2 regions of the Streptomyces sp. NPDC051219 genome follow, and region 1 is predicted to be linked to the other one. Evidence: riboswitches for the same ligand, from Rfam matches in the RefSeq annotation. Region 1 holds a riboswitch; the other holds the start of a gene.
What was found. Region 1 has a riboswitch for S-adenosylmethionine ahead of thrC (threonine synthase). Riboswitches for the same ligand answer to the same signal wherever they lie in the genome.

Region 1 (4,025 bases):
CCTTCTTCCAGGGTGCGGTAGCCGTCCATCTGGATCGCGCTGTAGTGGACGAAAACATCCGCACCACCGTCGACCGCGATGAAGCCGTACCCCTTCTCCGCGTTGAACCACTTGACGGTGCCCTGAGCCATGCCTAACTCCCCTATTACTGGCCCTTGCACAGACCCGCACTTCGCGGACCCGGGTCTGACCTCGCCGGAACGCGTCGACCGCGGCTGAATGTATCTGCTCATGCGCTGTCTGCAACAGGTCAATCCGACGAGAATTCTGGGCACGGCTGAACACTTAAATGCGGTGAATTCCCCATATTCCAGGGCAAGTCGGGCCGGACATAGGGGAATCTATGCCGCAATCGCCACGAACACTTTGACCCCACCTTGTCGCGTTCTCATATGCACGGGGCACAAACAGCGAGGGGGACTTCCCCAACTCTACCGCGCTCAATCATGCAGAATTGCCCCCTCCGCTTCTATTGCGGAGGGGGCAATTCAGGTAACGCCGAGTGCGATCAGCCTCCGGCGACGGCCGGAATGATCGAGACGCCGGCCCCCTCGGGGGTCGCCGTCGCGAGGCCGCCCTCGAAGCGGACGTCGTCGTCGTTGACGTACACGTTCACGAAGCGGCGCAGCTTGCCCTGGTCGTCCAGCACACGCGCGGCAATGCCCGGGTGGTTCTTCTCCAGGGACTCGATGACCTCGGCGAGGGTCGCGCCCTCCGCCGGGACCTCGGCCTTGCCGCCCGTGTAGGTGCGGAGGATGGTCGGGATACGGACATTGACGCTCATACGGTGCTGCCTTCCGGGAAGCAGGGGCTACGGGCGGGGACTCAGGCCAGGCCGGCGGCGCGGAACGCGTCCAGGCTCGGGCGGATCGTCGCGGTCGGTCCGGTGGTCGGCGCGACTGCGTCCAGCGTCTTCAGGCCGTCGCCGGTGTTGAGGACGACGGTGGTGAGGGCCGGGTCGAGCAGACCGTTCTCGATCAGCTTCCTGGTGACGCCGACGGTCACGCCACCCGCCGTCTCCGCGAAGATGCCCTCCGTCTGCGCCAGCAGCTTGATGGCCTCGACGATCCGCGTGTCGTCGACGTCCTCGACCGCGCCACCCGTGCGGCGGGCGATGTCCAGGACATACGGGCCGTCGGCCGGGTTGCCGATGGCGAGCGACTTGGCGATGGTGTCCGGCTTGACCGGGCGGACCACGTCGTGACCGGCCTTGAAGGCGGCTGAGACCGGGGAGCAGCCCTCTGCCTGGGCGCCGAAGATCTTGTACGGCTTGTCCTCGACGAGGCCCAGCGCGATGAGCTCCTTCAGCCCCTTGTCGATCTTCGTGAGCTGCGAGCCGGAGGCGATCGGGATCACGAGCTGGTCGGGCAGCTGCCAGCCGAGCTGCTCGCAGATCTCGTACGCCAGGGTCTTGGAGCCCTCGCCGTAGTACGGGCGGAGGTTGACGTTCACGAACCCCCAGCCCTCGCCCAGCGGGTCGCCGATGAGTTCGGAGCAGAAGCGGTTGACGTCGTCGTAGTTGCCCTCGATGCCGACCAGGTCGCCCCCGTACACCGCGGCCATGACGACCTTGCCGGCCTCCAGGTCGTTCGGGATGAACACGCAGGAGCGGAAGCCCGACCGGGCGGCGGCGGCGCCGACGGCACCGGCCAGGTTGCCCGTGGAGGAGCAGGACAGGGTGGTGAAGCCGAAGGCGCGGGCGGCTTCGACGGCGATGGCGACGACACGGTCCTTGAAGGAGTGCGTCGGGTTGCCGGAGTCGTCCTTGACGTACAGGCCGCCGGTCACGCCCAGTGCGCGGGCCAGGTTGTCGGCCTTGACGAGCTTGGTGAAGCCGGGGTTGAGGTTCGGCTTCCCGGCCACGTCGGCGGGAACGGGCAGCAGCGGCGCGTAGCGCCAGATGTTGTCGGGTCCGGCCTCGATCCGCTTGCGCAGGGCATCGGGGTCGCCGCTCGGCAGTTCGTAAGCCACTTCGAGCGGCCCGAAACACGACGAACAGGCGAAGATCGGTCCGAGTCCGAAACGCTCACCGCATTCGCGGCAGGAGAGGGCTGCAGCGGGCCCGAGGTCGACAGCGTTCGCGGAGTCCGCGGAATCGGTGTTGTTTGCAACAGTCTGCACAGCCATGGAGGCGAGGCCCTTTCTCCTCATCTTCCCCGTGGCGCACTTCGCCACGAGACGGAATTGGCACCTTCCCTAGCCGGGAGCCTCGCGGTGATATGCGAGACCGACTGGAGGGTTGCCGGGGCTTCAACGGGCCGTTTCCCTCTGCCCCTCTGGATGAGCGGTATGGCACTGGGCACGGGCCCAGGCGTTTGTGTGCGTATCGACCCCCGGCATGCGAGGGTCGTCCGCGTTGTTCAAGACTGTAACCGAAGGCCCGGACGGTTGAGACAGTCGTCCGAACCGCGAGATGGATCAACGGTTCACCGGGCCGGCTCATACGACTCATACGGTCAAGGAGACGCGCACGTGCTGGAAGAGGTGGAACGCTGGCTGCGCCGGCGTTCCTGGTCCGCCGCCGACCGCCCGCTCGACCAGCTCATCGCGGCCAAGCGTGGCACCGCGGTGAGCGTGGTACTGCCCGCGCTCAACGAGCAGGAGACCGTCGGCGACATCGTCGCCGTGATCCGCCGCGAGCTGATGGAGGCCGTCCCGCTCGTCGACGAACTGGTGGTCGTCGACTCCGGTTCGACCGACCGCACCGCCGAGGTGGCGGCTGCGGCCGGCGCGCGGGTCGTACACCGCGACACGATCCTGCCGCGGCTGCCCGCCGTGCCCGGCAAGGGCGAGGTGCTGTGGCGCTCGCTGCTGGTGACCGGTGGCGACCTCGTCTGCTTCGTCGACGCCGACCTGAAGGACTTCTCCGCGGACTTCGTGTCCGGGATCGTCGGGCCGCTCCTCACCGATCCGGACGTGCAGTTCGTGAAGGCGATGTACGACCGGCCGCTGGCCGGCGCCGCGGGCCAGGGCGGGCGGGTGACGGAGCTCGTGGCCCGGCCCCTGCTGAACCTGCACTGGCCCCAGCTGGCCGGGTTCGTGCAGCCGCTGGGGGGCGAGTACGCGGCGCGGCGCTCGCTGCTGGAGCGGCTGCCCTTCCCGGTCGGATACGGCGTGGAGCTGGGTCTGCTCGTCGACTCGCTGCACACCGTGGGCCTGGACGCGATGGCGCAGGTGGACGTCGGCGAACGCGTCCACCGCCATCAGGACGGGCAGGCGCTCGGCCGGATGGCGGCAGCGATCTACCGGACCGCGCAGCTGCGGCTCTCACGCGGACATCTGGTGCGGCCGGCGCTCACCCAGTTCGAGCGGGGTGCGGAGGGGTTCGTACCGCAGACTCACGCCGTGGACACCGAGGAGCGGCCGCCGATGCTGGACATCCGCGAGTACGCGGCGCGGCGCGCCGCATAGGGGCGCGGCGTGGGGAGCGCGGTGTAAGTGTCCTCTTCCGTACGTTTGAGCGTTTCCGTGACGGGCTAGGTTCGCGTCATGGCTTCCCTGCTCGGTGCCCAGGTCCTTGTCGCCTCCAACCGCGGCCCGGTGTCGTACGCGCTAGGTGAGGACGGCTCGCTCGTCGCCAGGCGCGGCGGCGGCGGGCTCGTCTCCGGCCTGTCGTCCATCGGCCCGGAGACAGAGGCGGTGTGGGTCTGCGCGGCCCTCGGAGACGGCGACCGGGAGGCCGCTCGCCGCACCGGCGGGTCCCTCGACCCGGCCGACACCGGCGGACAGAGCGTCCGGATGCTGGACATCAATCCCGGCGTCTACACCGACGCGTACAACGGGGTCGCCAACTCCACGCTTTGGTTTATCCACCATCTGCTCTACCAGACCCCGCTGGAGCCCGTGTTCGGCGCGGAGTTCCGGTCGCAGTGGGCGGCTTACGAGGCGTACAACACGGCCTTCGCGGACGCGCTCGCCGAGGAGGCGGCGGAGGGCGCGGCCGTCCTGGTGCAGGATTACCACCTCGCCCTGGTACCCGGGATGCTCCGCGAGCGCCGCCCCGACGTGCGGATCGGCCACTTCTC
Region 2 (4,025 bases), on a different contig from region 1:
CTGGTTCGCCCGGATCGGCTTCTTCGTCGGCCCGGTCATCGCCTTCGTCATCACCAAGCGGATCTGCCTGGGTCTGCAGCGGCGTGACAAGGAAAAGGTGCTGCACGGCCGCGAGACCGGCATCATCAAGCGCCTGCCGCACGGTGAGTTCGTCGAGGTCCACGAGCCCCTGCCGCAGTCGCAGCTGTACACGCTCACCGCGCACGAGCAGTACAAGCCGGTCGAGGTCGGCCCCACGGTCGACGAGAACGGTGTCGAGCGCAAGGTCAAGGGCCTGCAGAAGCTGCGGGCCAAGCTGAGCAAGGGCTTCTACGGCGAGGACAGCCAGTACGAGAAGGTGACGGCAGAGGAGTACAAGGAGATCAACAGCGGCCACGGCCACCACTGATCCCACCTGACCGCTCGTGGCGGTCGCCACGGCTGGAGCCCCGTCCGATCACCGGACGGGGCTCTTTGCCGTAACCGGCGCTGGATAGGGTGGAGGCACCTCTATTCGGCTGTGGACCCCAGGAGCGGACCATGAACGTTGTGACCCCGGCAGGCGGCGACAGCGTGGCGGCCCGCAGCTGGCCGGGCGTGCTCGACGCGCTCCTCAGCAACACCGATGTGACCGCCGACGACACTGCCTGGGCGATGGACCGCATCATGCGCGGAGAGGCCACCGACGCCCAGATCGCCGGCTTCGCGGTGGCCCTGCGGGCCAAGGGGGAGACGGTCGCGGAGATCAACGGACTCGTACGTACGATGTACGAGCACGCCAATCTGATCGAGGTACCCGGCCGGACGGTCGACATCGTCGGGACCGGAGGGGACGGCGCGAAGACCGTCAACATCTCCACCATGTCGGCCGTCGTGGTCGCCGGTACCGGAGCGAAGGTCGTGAAGCACGGCAACCGCGCCGCGTCGTCGGCCAGCGGCGCGTCGGACGTGCTGGAGAAGCTCGGCGTCAATCTGGAACTGACGCCGCAACGGGTGGCCGAGGTCGCCGGCGAAGCGGGCATCACCTTCTGCTTCGCCGTGAAGTTCCATCCGGCGCTGCGTCATGTCGCGGCCGCACGCCGCGAGTTGGGGATTCGCACCACCTTCAACTTCCTCGGTCCGCTCACCAACCCGGCCCGGGTGCGCGCGCAGGCGACCGGAGTCGCGGACGTCAGGATGGCGCCCATCGTCGCGGGTGTCCTCGCGGAGCGCGGTTCCTCCGCGCTCGTCTTCCGCGGTGACGACGGCCTCGACGAGTTGACCACCACGGCCACCTCCCGGGTGTGGGTGGTGCGGGACGGCGAGGTCCGCGAAGAGGCCTTCGACCCGCGTGACGTGGGGATCGAGCTGGTGCCCGTGGAGGCGCTGCGCGGCGCCGACGCCTCGTACAACGCCGATGTCGCCCGGAGGCTTCTCGGCGGCGAGACCGGACCGGTGCGGGACGCGGTGCTGCTGAACGCGGCGGCGGCTCTGGTGGCGCTCGACCCCGGACCCGGCTCCTTGAACGACCAGATCGCGGCCGGGATCGCCAAGGCCGCCGAGTCCATCGATTCGGGCGCGGCCCTGCGCACGCTCGAGCGCTGGGTGGCAGCCAGTAACTCGTAGCGGCGAGTGTGTGAGCGCGAGGGCGGGGTCCGAGTCCGCGAGCTGGGCGGTCTCAGGAAGTGGACTCCGCCTTGCGCCTCGAAGATCATGTGGCAAGATGCTGCACAGGTCATGAGTGACAGCGTTCAGGCCCCGGCTTGCTGTCCGGCAACCCTCCGTCCGTGGCGGGGTGCCCCGGGTGAAGACCAGGTCGTAGGCAGTGAGGTCTACGGCAAGCGCGGACCCCTCGAACCGCCAGGGGTCCTGGTCCTTTGAGGGAGCTGTCTCGTGAGCAAGCGAATGCGATAGGGCTTTCCGCCCCACTTCCGCACACCTCTTTTTCCTTCCTGCATGCAGCCCTTCGTGCGGCCGTGCAGTGATCTCGCCTGCGTTTCACGGGAGTTCGCCATGTCTGTCTGCACCACTGTCGCCGAGCAGCTGATTTGCCCCGGTTCGTCGGAACCGCTGCCCGTTCTGGGCCGCGACGTCACCGTTCCGCTCGTCACGGGGGGCGAGGTCCCCTACGCGGCTCTCGACTACGCCGCCAGCGCCCCGGCCCTCCAGCGCGTGTGGGACGACGTGGCCGCGTACGCCCCGTACTACGGCAGCGTGCACCGGGGCGCCGGCTACCTCTCGCAGCTGTCGACCGACCTCTTCGAGAGCAGCCGCGCCGTCGTCGCGGAGTTCCTCGGCTGCCGTGCGGACGACCAGGTCGTCTTCACCCGGTCGACCACCGACTCGCTCAACCTGCTCGCCGGGGCGATCCCGGCCGGCTGCCAGGTTTTCGTCTTCGAGACCGAGCACCACGCTTCCCTCCTTCCGTGGCGCGGCGCCCGGGTGAACTACCTCAACGCGCCCCGCACGCGGGCCGAGGCAGTCGGGACACTGGAGCGGGCCCTCGCCGACCGTGACCCCTACGGCCCCGCGCTCGTCTGCGTCACGGGCGCCTCGAACGTCACCGGCGAGCTGTGGCCGGTGAAGGAGCTCGCCGCCGCGGCCCACGCTCACGGCGCCCGCATCGTGCTGGACGCCGCGCAGCTCGCACCCCATCACCCGGTGGACATCGCCGAGCTGGACGTCGACTGGGTCGCCTTCTCCGGGCACAAGCTGTACGCGCCGTTCGGTGCCGGCGTGCTCGCCGGCCGCGCGGACTGGCTGCAAGAGGCCGAGCCGTACCTCGCGGGCGGCGGCGCGAGCCGCACGGTGGCCCGGCGCGCGGACGGCGGGATGGACGTCGAGTGGCACACCACGGCTGCCCGCCACGAGGCCGGCTCGCCCAATGTCATCGGCGTGTACGCGATCGCCTCGGCCTGCAAGGCGCTGGCCGAGGCTGGCTTCGACTCTCTGGTCGCCCGTGAGCAGCGGCTCGTCGCCCGGGTCCGCGAAGGACTGGCCGTGGTATCCCGGGTGAGGGTGCTCTCGCTGTTCGGCGACGACGCCCCGCGGGTCGGTGTCATCTCGTTCGTGGTCGACGGCTGGAACAGCTCGCACTTTGCCGCCGCGCTCTCCGCGGAGTACGGGATCGGCGTCAGGGACGGCCTGTTCTGCGCCCACCCCCTGGTGCGGACCCTGTTGGGCAGCGAGCAGCAGGAGCCGGGCGAGTGCGGGGCCCCCGAGGACGGCCCCGGGGAGCGTTCGCCGAACGCGATCAGGGTCAGCTTCGGCGCGGGTACGCCCGACGAGCACGTGGAGCGTTTCGTCCGGGCCGTGAAGGAACTGGTCGCCGACGGTGCGCAGTGGAACTACCGCACCGAGGACGGCCGTTGCGTCCCGGACCGCGGCGCGGCCCAGGTCTGAGAAACCGCCCGTCCGCCCCGCCCCCGCCTCTCCGGGGGGCGGGGCACTGTTGTCCGGATTCACGCCATTAGGCTGCCGGCCATGACCGATTGGCAGAAGATCCGGGAAGACGACTGCGCCGTTCCCGCCGGCGTCTCCCTGGACGACCTGGTGGACCGGCTGTCCCTCGCCCTGCGTGATCCCGACCCGGAGGTACGGGACGGGGCGCCCTACGGCGTCCTGATGACCTGGATACGGCGCGGGGTCATCGACGCTCCACGGCGGTCCGCTCTGGGGGACGAGATGGCGGCCCGGTTCGCCGATCCGGAGATCCAGGCCCGCACCTTCGCCCCGCTCGTGCTCGACATGATCGTGACGCACGGCGGCTTCAGTCCGGCGTGGGTCGACGCCTTCGCCCGCTGGTACCCGGCGGAGACCGACCTGCGCGGTCACGATCCCGTAGTCGGCTGGCTGCACGCGGTCGCCCATGGCGCCGATCTGCTCGGCCGGTTCGGCCTGTGTCCCGAGGTGGCGCCCACCCGGATGCTCGACCTCGCCGCGGCCCGCCTGCTGGCACGTACCGACCATGTGTTCGCCGAACAGGAGGACGACCGGCTCGCTCAGGCCGTCGCGCTCACCCTCACCCGGCCGGAACTGACCGAAGCCGAGTCGCTCGGCTGGCTGAC

Region 2: another riboswitch for S-adenosylmethionine. It lies ahead of AB0M62_RS04560 (aminotransferase class V-fold PLP-dependent enzyme); the one in region 1 lies ahead of thrC (threonine synthase).

The regions. Positions count from the first base shown of each region.
Region 1 covers NZ_JBFBAS010000001.1:109,862-113,886, reverse strand. The annotation lists gene AB0M62_RS00595 (cold-shock protein) at 1-131, opposite strand, end outside; gene AB0M62_RS00590 (MoaD/ThiS family protein) at 509-784, opposite strand; gene thrC (threonine synthase) at 826-2,127, opposite strand; SAM riboswitch class I at 2,145-2,287, opposite strand; gene AB0M62_RS00580 (glucosyl-3-phosphoglycerate synthase) at 2,473-3,411, shown strand; gene AB0M62_RS00575 (trehalose-6-phosphate synthase) at 3,490-4,025, shown strand, end outside.
Region 2 covers NZ_JBFBAS010000002.1:389,966-393,990, reverse strand. The annotation lists gene AB0M62_RS04570 (ubiquinol-cytochrome c reductase cytochrome b subunit) at 1-388, shown strand, start outside; gene trpD (anthranilate phosphoribosyltransferase) at 520-1,584, shown strand; SAM riboswitch class IV at 1,692-1,808, shown strand; gene AB0M62_RS04560 (aminotransferase class V-fold PLP-dependent enzyme) at 1,972-3,360, shown strand; gene AB0M62_RS04555 (DUF2785 domain-containing protein) at 3,442-4,025, shown strand, end outside.